2 regions of the uncultured Plantibacter sp. genome follow, and region 1 is predicted to be linked to the other one. Evidence: predicted binding sites of a transcription regulator. Region 1 holds the regulator's gene; the other holds the start of a gene.
The links. Region 1 encodes LexA, which represses DNA repair genes until DNA is damaged. Its sites were predicted from a motif close to TCGAACANNTGTTCGA; they were not measured.
Positions count from the first base shown of each region.

Region 2: the regulator LexA is predicted to act here: its motif matches at 1,842-1,857, upstream of RWN05_RS04865 (tyramine oxidase subunit B).

Region 1 covers NZ_CAUQHZ010000015.1:38,921-45,427, forward strand. The annotation lists gene RWN05_RS15665 (hypothetical protein) at 1-188, opposite strand, end outside; gene RWN05_RS15670 (methylenetetrahydrofolate reductase) at 425-1,423, shown strand; gene metE (5-methyltetrahydropteroyltriglutamate--homocysteine S-methyltransferase) at 1,420-3,747, shown strand; gene lexA (transcriptional repressor LexA) at 3,832-4,530, opposite strand; gene RWN05_RS15685 (LysM peptidoglycan-binding domain-containing protein) at 4,802-5,191, shown strand; gene RWN05_RS15690 (amino acid permease) at 5,281-6,507, shown strand, end outside.
Region 2 covers NZ_CAUQHZ010000002.1:239,524-246,030, reverse strand. The annotation lists gene RWN05_RS04870 (ammonium transporter) at 1-541, opposite strand, end outside; gene RWN05_RS04865 (tyramine oxidase subunit B) at 628-1,782, opposite strand; gene RWN05_RS04860 (LysR family transcriptional regulator) at 1,932-2,837, shown strand; gene RWN05_RS04855 (GNAT family N-acetyltransferase) at 2,942-3,886, shown strand; gene RWN05_RS04850 (hypothetical protein) at 3,953-4,651, opposite strand; gene RWN05_RS04845 (alpha/beta fold hydrolase) at 4,717-5,511, opposite strand; gene RWN05_RS04840 (hypothetical protein) at 5,599-6,033, shown strand; gene RWN05_RS04835 (GMC family oxidoreductase) at 6,074-6,507, opposite strand, start outside.

The sequences.
Region 1 (6,507 bases):
TACTGATCGCGGTTCTGGCGGAACTCGATCACGAGCTCCTCCGCTGCGGCTGCGCGCGTCGTCGGCGGTACGGGCGAGCCGACGGCCGTGCACCCGGACACGGCGAGCACCACCGCCACGCAGGACGCGATGACGCGCGAGCCGAGCGCTGGACGCTCGTCGCCCCGGTGCCTGGTGCCCACGGTCATGGCATCAGCGTAGGACCGGAGCGCCGCCGGGGGAATGTGTCGCAGGATGACGCTGTCGGACGGATGTCCGTCGCGCGGATCGTCGGGCGTTGCTATCGTCGTGCGCATCGTAACCGCCCTCACCGGCGGAATCGGAGCGACAGCCGAGCCCGGCACCCGCCCACGACACACCAGCGGAACCGCTGCGTGCTGCGTGGTCGCCGGCTCTCGATCCGCTGCCACCGAGACGAGACCCCATGACCATGACGGAGCCCGCCTGTCCCGGGCGTACCCCCTTCTCCTTCGAGCTGTACCCGCCCAAGACACTCGACGGCGGCGTCGCGCTCGCACGGACGGTCGAGCACCTGGCCGCCGCCGGCCCGGAGTTCATCTCGGTGACCTTCGGCGCCGGTGGTTCCTCGCGAACGGCGAGCCTGGACGTGCTGCGGAGCATCCGGACGTCGACCTCGGTGGACCCGATGGCCCACCTCACCTGCGTCGGGTCGACGCACGCCCAGGCCAGCCGACTCATCAAGGACTTCCTCGATGCCGGGGTGCACAGTTTCCTCGCGCTCCGCGGCGACCCGCCCGCCGGAGCCGTCGAGGGCGACGCCTTCCTCGGTGATCTGGGGAGTGCCGCGGAACTCGTGCAGCTCATCGGCCGGGTCAGTGCCGAGCACGAGCCCTACGCCGAGGGGTCGCTGGTCGGCCTCCCGGGCGCGGTGCAGCTCGGGCGACGCCATCGGCCGCGGATCGCGGTCGCCGCGTTCCCCAACGGACACCCGCGGTCGCGGTCGACGACGCAGGACCTCGACACCCTGTTGGCCAAGCAGGCGGCTGGGGCGACGCTCGCCATCACCCAGCTCTTCTTCCACGCCGACGATTACCTCGCCTTCGTCGAACGCGCGAGACGTCACGGCGTCACCATGCCCATCCTGCCGGGCGTGATGCCCATCACGAGTCCGGCGCGGTTGCGTCGGGTGCTCGAGCTCAGCGGCGAGGCGCTGCCGAGCGACCTGGCCATCGCGCTCGAGGTCGAGCCGGACGAAGCGGGACGGATCGACATCGGCACCGACTACTCCGCGAGGCTCATCCGCGACGTCGTCGCGGGCGGCGCGCCGGGCGTCCACCTCTACGCCTTCAACCAGCATCGGACAGTGCTCGACGTGTTGCACCGTGCCGGCATCCCCGTACCAGGCGACCGACCGGTCCGTCATCCCATCCCCGATCCACTCACCAGCAAGGACGCACGATGAACCCCACCTCCGCATTCCCCGCCGGCACCATCCTCGGCTACCCGCGCATCGGGCCGAACCGGGAGTTGAAGCGCGCCGTCGAGTCCTTCTGGGCCGGCCGGATCGACGCCGAGGCGCTCGAGCGGACGGCCGCCGAGCTGCGCGCCGCCACGCGTGCCCGCCTCGCGGGGCTCGGCCTCGACCCGACGAACGCCGCGATCCCCGAGAGCTTCTCGTTCTACGACCAGGTCCTGGACGCCGCGCTCACCGTCGGTGCCGTCCCGGAGCGCTTCTCGTCGCTCGTCGGGGCCGACGGTCGGGTCGACCTCGCCGGGGCGTTCACGATCGCTCGTGGCGCCGGCGACCTCGCCCCGCTCGAGATGACGAAGTGGTTCGACTCGAACTACCACTACCTCGTCCCGGAGATCGGCGAGTCGACGCCGTTCGCGCTCTCCGACGACCGGGTGATCGAGCAGTTCCGCGAGGGCCTCGCCGAGGGGTACGTGACGCGGCCGGTCATCGTGGGCCCCGTGACGTTCCTGCTGCTGTCCAAGGCGGCCGAGGGGGCCTCAGCGGGATTCGCCCCGATCGATCGACTGGAGGCGTTGCTGCCCGTCTACGCGGAACTCCTCCAGCGCCTCGCCGCTGCCGGCGCGCCCTGGGTACAGCTCGACGAACCCGCACTGGTGTCGGAGACGTTCGACGTGCCGAGGTCGACGGTCCTCGCGGCGCTCGAACGATCGACGAGCGTCCTGTCCGCCGTGTCGGACCGCCCGGCGATCTTCGTCGCGGCTCCCTACGGTGCCTTGGGCGACGCCCTCCCGGTGCTCGCCGACTCGGGGGTCGAGGCCGTCGGTGTCGACCTCGTCCGAGGAGGCCTGCCGGACTCGTCACCCGGACTCGCCACGAAGACCGTCGTCGCGGGAGTGATCGACGGCCACAACGTGTGGCGCGGCGACCTGGCAGCCGCGGCCGATCTCCTGGCGCGCGCGGCGGAGCGCTTCCCGCAGCTCGCGGTGTCCACCTCGACGTCCCTCCTGCACGTCCCGCACGACGTGTCGGTGGAGACGAAGCTCGACCCCCGTCTCCGGAGCTGGCTCGCCTTCGCCGACCAGAAGGTGGATCAGATCGCGGTCCTCGCACGCGGCCTCACCCGGGGGCGTGCGTCCATCGCGACCGAGCTCACGGCAGCGTCGGCCGCGCTCGACGATCGGCTGGCCGCGCCCGGGGTCGTCGATACCACCATCCGCGCACGGACGGCGGCGCTCGCGCCAGCGGACTTCACGCGGGACGACTACCAGGAGCGCGCAACGGCGCAGGAGCAGGCGCTCGGCCTGCCGTTCCTCCCGACGACGACGATCGGCTCGTTCCCGCAGACCGGGGACATCCGTCGCGCCCGCGCACAGCGGGTCGCAGGGACACTCGACGAGGAGGCCTACGTCGCGACGATGCGCGCGGAGATCGGGCGCGTCGTGGCGCTGCAGGAGGATCTGGGGATCGACGTCGTCGTCCACGGCGAGCCCGAGCGCAACGACATGGTCCAGTACTTCGCCGAACACCTCGACGGCTTCGCCGTGACGGAGCACGGCTGGGTGCAGTCCTACGGTTCACGGTGCACCCGTCCGTCGATCCTGTGGGGGGACGTCTCGCGACCGGCGCCGATCACGGTCGAGTGGTCGGCCTACACGCAGTCGTTGACCACCAAGCCGGTGAAGGGCATGCTCACGGGCCCGGTGACGATCCTCGCGTGGTCGTTCGTGCGCGACGACCAACCGCTCGCCGAGACGGCGAACCAGGTCGCCCTCGCCCTGCGTGACGAGATCGCCGACCTGGAGCGGGCCGGCATCCGCATCATCCAGGTCGACGAACCCGCCCTCCGCGAGCTGCTCCCGCTCCGGCGGGCGGACCAGGGGCGGTACCTCGACTGGTCGGTCGGTTCGTTCCGGCTGGCGACCGCGGGCGTGCGCGCCGAGACCCAGATCCACACCCACCTCTGTTACTCGGAGTTCGGGGTGGTGATCGACGCGATCCGGCGTCTGGACGCCGACGTGACGAGCATCGAGGCGGCTCGGTCGCGGATGGAGGTCGTGTCCGACATTCGGGCGAGTGGTTTCGACCACGGCATCGGCCCGGGCGTCTACGACATCCACTCGCCTCGGGTGCCGAGCGTCGCGGAGGTGACCGCGTTGCTCGAGATCGCGCTGGAGGGGATCCCGCAGCGCCAGGTCTGGGTGAACCCGGACTGCGGGCTCAAGACGCGAGGGTACGAGGAGACGGTCGCCTCCCTCACCAACATCGTCGAGGCCACGCGCGTCGTCCGCGCACGAGTCGGTGCGACCGGCTGACGTCGTCGGTCCGGCACGGACGAGGGCCGGCACGATCCACGGATCGTCCCGGCCCTCGTCGGTGTCGCGGAGTGGTCCGGTCGGTCAGACCGTCCGGAGCACGGCGACGACCTTGCCGAGGACCTCGGCGTGGTCGCCGAGGATCGGTTCGAAGGCCGAGTTCCGGGGGAGCAGCCAGGTGTGGCCGTCGCGCTGGCGGAACACCTTCACGGTCGCCTCCTCGTCGAGCATGGCCGCGACGATCTCGCCGTTCTCGGCGGTCTTCTGCTCGCGGATGACGACCCAGTCGCCGTCGCAGATCGCGGCGTCGACCATCGAGTCGCCGACGACCTTCAGCATGAACAGACTGCCCTTGCCGACCAGCTGACGCGGCAGGGGGAAGATCTCCTCGACCTGCTGCTCGGCCGTGATCGGGATGCCGGCGGCGATGCGACCGACGAGCGGGACCATGGCTGCGTCGCCGACCGGGGGAGCGGAGTCGGGGTCGCTGCCCTCGACGGCGCTCGGCAGGTCGATGAGCACCTCGATGGCGCGGGGACGGTTGGGATCGCGTCGGAGGTATCCGCTGAGTTCGAGCTGTCCGAGTTGGTGCGTGACACTCGACAGGGAGGCGAGCCCGACGGCGTCGCCGATCTCGCGCATGCTCGGCGGATATCCGCGCTGTGAGACCGAACGCTGGATGACGTCGAGGATCGCCAGCTGCTTGTCGCTCAGGCTCTTCCGTCGCCGGGTGCCGCCGATCTGGCGCTCCCGGGCTCCGTCGCCCGCCGTGTTCGCTGCCATCTTCGCTCCTGCCCTGATCGGCTGTCGGTGACCGATGTCGGTGGGTGGTGGTGTACTGCTTCCAACACTCGAAACTGTATCCGCACCAGCTCGTCCAGACAAACATCTGTTCGAGCGTGTCGCCGATCCCGCGCGCCTCAGGTACGAAGACAGGGTTGAGTATTCGAACAATCGAAGATATATTCGGAACACAGGTTCGTATCCGGCACTCCTGACCGAGTGTCGGATACGAGTCCTCATCACACGATGAGCACACTCTTGGAGGGTTGACATGAGCGCAGCACTGATCGGGTCCCACCGGGCGCTTCCCGCACGGACGGCGCAGGTACCGACGTCAGACGCACCGTCTACACGCCGACTCCGCCTGACGAAGCGCGGTCGTGTCGTCTTCACCACGCTCGCCGCCATCCCGCTGGTCATCGGCGTCGCGGTCGTCGGACTCTCCGCAGGCGGTGCCGCGGCCAACACGGCGGCGGGAGCCACGTTCACGTACATCACGGTCGACCCGGGCGAGTCGCTCTGGCAGCTGGCCGAGTCCATCGCGCCCGACGCCGACCCGCGCGACGTCATCGCCGAGATCATGAACCTCAACCAGCTCAGCACCGCCGGTGTCGAGCCGGGGCAGCGACTGGCGATCCCGCACCGGTACGCGGCCGAGTAGGCCGACAATCGGCGGGTCTCTCCGCGCTGGTTCTCAGCTATCGTCGATGACGCGGTGCAACGACGCCCGCAGCATCGTCGGAGGTAAGCATGAGTACAGACGATCGGAGCCGCTCGCTGCTGCGGAAGAAGCCGATCGCGGAGATCGAGGATGAGACCTCCGGTTCGAAGCTGTTCAAGAGCCTCGGGCTCTGGCAACTCACGGCCATCGGGGTCGGTGGCATCATCGGGGTGGGGATCTTCTCCCTCGCCGGACTCGTCGCTCACGGGAGCGAGACCTCGCCCGCTGTCGGGCCGGCGGTCCTCTTCTCCTTCCTGATCGCCGGTCTCGCCTCCGCGGCCGCGGCGTTGTCGTACGCGGAGTTCGCCGGCATGATCCCGAGAGCCGGGTCCGCCTACACCTACGGGTATGTGGCGCTCGGCGAGGTCATCGGCTGGTTCATCGGCTGGGACCTGTTGCTCGAGTACATCGCGATCGTCGCGGTGGTCGCGATCGGGATCTCCGGCTACTTCGACGCCTTCCTGTCCGGCATCGGCATCCACATGCCGGACTGGATGACCTCGACCGCCGACGAGGGGAAGGGCGGCCTCGTCAATCTCCCCGCCATCTTCGTCTGTCTCCTCGTGACCTTCATCCTGAGCCGCGGGACGAAGGCCTTCGGTCGATTCGAGCTCGTCGCGGTCGGGATCAAGGTCCTGCTCATCCTGTTCATCATCGGCCTCGGTGTCTTCTACATCGACGGAGAGAACTACGATCCGTTCCTCCCGAGCGGTTTCGGGCCGGTGTTCGCCGGTGCCGCGACGGTCTTCTTCGCGGTCTTCGGATACGACGCGATGAGTACGGCTGCCGAGGAGGCGAAGGACGGCAAGAAGCACATGCCGAAGGCGATCATCCTCTCCCTCATCATCGCGATGCTCCTGTACGTCGCGGCCACCCTCGTCCTGACCGGCATGCAGAACTACACCGACATCGACCCCACGGCCGGGTTCGCATCGGCGTTCCAGAGCGTCGGTCTGCCCGTGGTCGCGACGATCATCTCCGTCTTCGCCGTCCTGTCGATCCTCACCGTGATGCTGACGTTCCTGTTGGGCGTCACCCGCGTGTGGTTCTCGATGAGTCGCGACGGTCTCCTGCCGCGATGGTTCTCGCGCACGGACCGGCGAGGCGTGCCGCAGCGGGTGACCTGGATCGCCGGCGGCGCGGCAGCCGTCTTCGCCGGTGTGTTCCCGATCAAGCAGGTCGCCGACCTCACGAACATCGGCATCCTGGCCGCCTTCATCGTGGTCTGCGTGTCGGTGATCGTGTTCCGGTACACG
Region 2 (6,507 bases), on a different contig from region 1:
CGACTCCGGCGTTCATGTGCACGGCCGTCCCACCGGCGAAGTCGACGGCACCGAGGGTGTTCGCGATCCATCCACCGGTCGCCGTGTCGTTCGAGAAGGCGAACACCCAGTGCGCGACCGGGAAGTACACGAGCGTCGCCCAGAGCCCGGCGAACAACAACCACGCGCCGTACTTCATGCGACCGGCGGCGGCACCGGCGACGAGTGCCGTCGTCACCCCCGCGAACAGCAGTTGGAACGCCGCGAAGAGTGCGAGCGGGATGCCGGCATCGGGGTCGTCGGCGAGTGCCTGGTCGAGCCCCGCGAACTCGAACGGGTTCCCGATGAGTCCGAGCCCGCCGACGGAGTCACCGAAGACGAGCGAGTACCCGAAGGCCACCCAGAGCAACGCGACGAGGCTGGCCCCGCCGAAGCACATGATCATCATGTTGAGGATGCGGCGGGACGAGACCATCCCGCCGTAGAACAGAGCCAGGGCCGGGATCATGAGGGCGACGAGCGCCGAGCTCGTCAGGATCCAGGCGACGTTTCCAGCGTCCACAAATCACTCCATCGTTCGAGGTGCACAGCGGCCGGGCGGCCACGGCGTCGGGTTCGGGCGGAACAGGTGTCGGTGCCGGTCGGCGGTCAGGCCAGGCCCGGGGCTTCCCAGAGGTTGAGCTTCGTGCCGATCCCCTGCTCGACGGCGTTCTCGTAGATCGTCTTCGCCCACGCGACGTCCTCGACGCCCATCCCTCCGACGCTGAAGAGCACCGGCTGCTCGGGGAACTCGCGCCCGACGGCGTTCCCGTCGAAGACGTCTCCGATGTTGACCACGCGGGACTCGTCGAGCTCGCCGGTCCCGATGAGGTCCTGCCAGTAGAGGCCGATCATCCCGAACGCGGTCTCGTGCGACGGCGCCGGGTACTCCTCGGCCCACGCCTCGTAGATCTTCTTCGCGTCCGCGATGAGGCGCGCCTTGCCGGAGAGGGTGTACTCCTTGTCCATGCGCAAGTTCGCGGGCAGGCTCAGGAAGGCGCCCGGCTTGATCCAGTCGCCGTCGATGAACGGGTAGTTCTCCGAGCCGACCAGGCCGGTGACGGCTTCGGAGACGATGTCCGAGTCGCGCACGGCGGCCTCGACCGTCTCGGCGATCTCGATCGTCGTGAACTGCGGGTAGTGCTCGCGGACGTAGTCGGCGAACGCCTCGGACGTCGACCGTCGGCGCCCGTGGATGCGGATGGTGTCGAGCGAGGGACGGGCGGTGGTCATGGCGTGCAGGGCGCTCTTGTTCATGGCGCCGGGCCCGATGATGCCGAGTGACTTCGCGTCCACCGGTGCCAGGAGCTTCGCGGCGGCTCCCGGCACGGCAGCGGTACGGTAGGCGCTCTCGAGGTTGCCGGACATGATCGCGTAGGGCGCGCCGGTCTCCTTGTCGTTGAGCACGATGAGGTGGATGGAGCGCGGGAGGCCCCGCTCGCGGTTGTCGACGTTCGACCCATACCACTTGACACCGGCGGTGTCGAAGCGTCCGCCGAGGTAGGCGGGCATCGCCATGAACCGGCGGTCGGCGGCGTCGAGCGGCATGCCGGGGAACGGTGAGGTGGTGGGGAACCCGATCGGTGCTCCGTGCGAGTTGGCGGTCGGGCCGGCCATCCGGTAGTCACCCTTCGCGACGAGCACCAACACCTCCTCCATGACCTCCATGCAGTGGGCCATGTCCTTCATGCCGGCGGCGATGACCTCCGGTTCGCTCAGGTAGAGCATGTCGATCCGGGTGTTCGGGGAAGCGTCTGCGGTCACGGGTGGTCCTCCAGGTCGGGGTGTGTGGTCCTCAGCGAACACGGTCGCGATCGTCCTGGTCAAATACCGATTCGAACCTCGATTGAGAGCGTTTCGCTCGCAATCTGGACGAAACAGCGCGGTAATACGAGGGTCGTATCGTCGATGGGATGGAGCTCCGCCAGCTGCGCTACTTCCTCGCCGTCGCCGAGGAGCTCCATTTCGGTCGTGCCGCCCGACGGCTGCACATGTCGCAGCCACCGCTGAGCGTCCAGGTCGCACGACTCGAGCAGGAGGTCGGCACCGCGCTGTTCGACCGTTCGACGAGGCGGGTGGCGCTGACCGCCGCCGGACGACACCTCCAGGCGCGGGCGCGACACATCGTCGAGGAGCTCGACACGGTCCGGAGTGAGATGCGCGACTTCGTCGACGGTCTCGCCGGGGAGCTCACCGCAGGGTTCGTGAGTTCGGCCAACTACACGGTCCTCCCCGGCGTCGTGCAGCTGTTCCGGGCGAGCCGCCCCGGGGTGACGCTGCGCCTGGTGCCGTTGACCTCAGGAGAGCAGTTCGACCGGCTCCGCGACGGCACCCTCGACGTCGGGATCGTCCGTGATGAGGTCCCGCAGACGCCATCCGACAGCTCCCCCGCGCTCACGACCGAGGTCGTCTTCGAGGAGCGTCTCGTGGCGTGCCTCCCGGTCGGTCACCCGTTGGCAGGGCGACCCGAGGTCACCGCGGAGGAGCTCTTGGAGGTCCCGATGATCTCCTACCCGCGGGCGCTCATGCCGGGATTCGTGGACCGCGTCGCGGAGGTCCTCGGCACGTCGAGTCGGACGCAGGTGGTCGAGGAGGTCGTCCATCAGGAGACCGCCCTCGGGTTCGTCGCGGCCGGCGTCGGTACGACGATCCTGCCCGAGTCGGTGCGGCAGCTGGTGCCGCCGTCGATCGTCGTCGTGCCGCTCGCCGGGTCGCCGACGACACGCCTGCTGGCCGCTCGTCAGGAACGAGTGGACGAGAGCCCGGTCCACGACGCGTTCATCGCCTGTCTCCGCGACGCGGCCGCACAGCTCGGGTGAAGGCCCACTCGAACACCGCGCGTCCGCTTCCCGTCTCGACGGCGTAGCCCCGGTGTTCCTGTCCGACATGGACAAACGAGTCGACCCTGTCCAAGCTGGAACCGATGACCGACACCCGCGACGACTTCACCATCCGACGAGCCACTCCGGACGACGTCCCCCTCCTGCAAGCGTGGAGCTGCGACGAACCCGTCGCCTGGATCGACCCGGAACGGCTGACCGCCGAACTCGCGAGTCGGAACTGTCGACCGGAGTGGTCGTGGATCGCCGAGCAGGACGGTCGCCCGATGGCACGAGCACTCTGGTGGGGCCAGGCGGATGCGAACCGGCCCGCCACGCTCGACTGCCTCACCACCACGGTCGAAGTCGCGGAGCCCGAACGTGTCGGCGCTGCGCTCATCCGCGCCGGACTGGACGCCTTCGGCGCGGGACCGGCACTGGAGTTCAACGTCGACGTCTCCCCTGCCTGGGCCGATGACGCTGCGAGCGTGGAGGCGGTGCGGTGGCGCCACGAGCCTGCACGCGCCGGTGGGTTCTCGCGCACGACCGAGCGGGTCAGTTTCGCGAGGTCCACCTCCGATCCGGTGCCGGCACGATCGCAGCGCCTTCGTTTCGTCGCCGCCCCGGACGACGCGTTCCACGAGCTGTTCGCCCTGGTCGCGACCGGCACCCTCGATGCGCACACGCAGGACATGGTCGCGCGCGAAGGACTCGAGGCGCTCGCGGACGACGATCTAGCGTTCTACCGATCGCTCCCCGGCGAACGGGATGCCTGGCGGGTCGCAGAGCTGCTCAACGGGACGATCGTGGGATTCATCATCCCGACGAGGACGGCGTACGACGCGAGCATCAGTTACCTGGGCGTGCTCCCCGAGCATCGCGGACACGGTTACGTGCACGACCTCTTGGAGGAGATGGTCCACGTGCACCACGGGTCGGGACAGGACCGGATCGTCGGCACCACGGATGCCGCGAACACGCCGATGCGTGGCGCGTTCGAACGAGCCGGTTTCTCGGTCGCGCGCGTTCGGATCGTGCACGAGCAGTAGGTTCGCCCCGGGCTCGGTTCCGACCGTCTCAGTTGAGCACCGCGACACGGTCGACCGCCGCGCTCGTCAGACCCGCGACGACTGCAGCACGCGGACGACCCCGGAGCAGACCGCGAGCCAGATGATCAGCTGCAAGACCGCAGCGACGAGGAGCGGCAGCACGAACGATCCGCCTTCGGCGGAGGACAGCCAGACCATCACGACGACGGTTGCGGCGATCCCTGCGCCCGAGACCGCCAGGAAGAGGGCGCGCAACGCCACTGCCTCCCGACGGTCGACGGTGTCCTCCGCTCCGGTCGGCGCTTCCTGCGGGTCGGTGGTCTGCGGCGTCACCTCGGACCACGCGGAGACGGCGCGGATGATGCGGTTCTCGGAGACCTGCAGCCCGAGCAGGATGACGACGCTCGTCAGCGCGACCGCGAACCCGATGAGGACCACGGAGCCGAAGAACGCCCCGCTCTCCCCCACCCAGAACGGACCGAGGACGGTCACGGTCGCGACGGCGAGGGTGGCGGCCACGACGAGTGCTACGGACGAGACGAGCCCGAGCGCCAAGCGGGCCGGGCGACCGTACTCCAGGAGCAGGACCTCCAGCGCGACATCGCCGACCTCAGGCTGTCGCTGTCCACGCTCGGTGGCATTGATCCACGCTCTCGCCTCAGCTCGGAGCAGGAAGGCGTTCCAGGCTGCCGCCGTGGATGACGCGGCCGAGGGCTTCGAGAGCGCTCGCCTCCGTTCAGGCTGCGGGGGTTGCTCGAGGGGCATGCGACGACCTTACGCTGACGGCGGGGCCGGCGAGATGGGCCCGACCTGATGCGGTGCGTGTCATCTCACTGCGCATCGATGAAGGTGCGGAGCGCCTCGACCCACTGCTCATGCGCGTCAAGGTGCGCATCATGCGATGCACCGCTGAGATCGACGCGACGTGCGCGCCTGCCCCGGCCTGCGAACGCCGCCTTCTTATCCTCGGTGAACATTCCTCCGTCTGCATAGACCACGAGGGTTGGCACGTCGATGCTCTCCCACTCGCGCCAGCGAGGCTCCCCGACCGCCTCGATCGTCGTCTGCATGACGTCTGCATCGAATCGTGGGACCAACCCGTCGACTGTCTCCTCCAGATCCTCGACCCAGGCACGTTCGAGCGGCCCGTCACCAAGCTCCGCCGCCGCGTCCGATCGACTTGCGAACGGGACGTTCCACGACCGGAAGAAACCGCCGAGGGCTCGGTGATCCTCCACCGTGCCGCTGCCCTGGTCCCCTTCGAGCATGACCAGCGCGCGAACGATGTCTGGCCTGTCGGCAGCCAGGAGCATCGCGGTATGCGCGCCCATCGACTGCCCGATGACGATCACCGGTTCTGATGTCTCGGCTTCGATCACCCGTGCGACATCCGAGACGTACGCCGCTCGAGAGGTGTCCATCGGCCGCCTCGTACTCTCTCCGTGGCCACGCTGGTCGATGAGGACGACCGATCGTCCGGCAAGCGCTCGAGCCGTTGGAAGGAACTCCCGACTGCTCCCGGCGAGTCCGTGGAGGATGACCGACGCCGGCTCGGAACCCTCGAACACGGTGTACGAGATCGTGACCCCGTCGTCGACGATCAGCTGCTTCCGTGTCGAGACCATCAGTCCAGCCTAGGAGGCGTTCGTGCGCAACCAGGCCGGGAGCGGCCACCGCTAGCCTTACGTCATGCAACTCAGGGGTGTGGGCGCATGACGATCGACGATCTTCTCGCGGAATCAGACGGCGGATGGTCTCGTAAACCACGGACCGTGCGTCAAATGCTGGGAACGCTCGGGGTGGCCATCGGTTGTATGGCCGGCTTCGTCGTCCTCGTCGTCGCGCTACTGGGGTCGTTTCAAGGCAGCTACAGCTCGTTCCTCGAAGGTGACGTGTCCGTCTGCGGCTACGCAGGCGTGGATTCGGTCTGCCAGCAGGAGCTGCGGGAGCAGGTGCGCACCACGATGCACATTCCGCTCGCCAAGGACGTCCGCGTCGAGAAGCTGCGTCGCTACGGGTTCCCCGATCCGATCTATCAGGCCCGGTTGTCGTTCCCGAGCGCCGCCGATGCGAGGGCCGCCGGTCACACCGTGCTGGAGGTGCTACCGAGCGGCGCGGCCATCGTCATCGTCGAGGCGAACGGCTGACTCCCGACCCATCCTCGCTCACCTGCCGGCGGCGCCGCCGTCACCGGGCCGCGAGCATCCGGTCGGCGGTGCGCAGCGACAACGCCATCTGTGCAAGACCCGGGTTCGCGGAGAGCGCGCTCGGGAACGTGGAGTTGTCACAGATCCACAGGTTGTCGATGTCGTGCGATCGCCCATCCCCGTCAACCACGCCGTCACTCGGATCGTCGCTCATCCGGCACGTGCCGAGCGTGTGCGCCGTGCGCGCGAGCACCCTGGTGCTCCGCGCACCGGCTGCCGTGAGGATGTCCGTCATCGTGCGGATGGCGTGGCGGTCGATGGCCTGCTCGTTGTCACCGGGCGAGAACGAGACGGTCGCACGCGGCAGACCCCATTCGTCCTCCTCCGACGAGAGCTCGAGCCGGTTACCGTCGGCGGGCAGACACTCGGCGTTCATCCCGATGCCGGCGTTGTACCGGGACGCGTCGAGCTCGT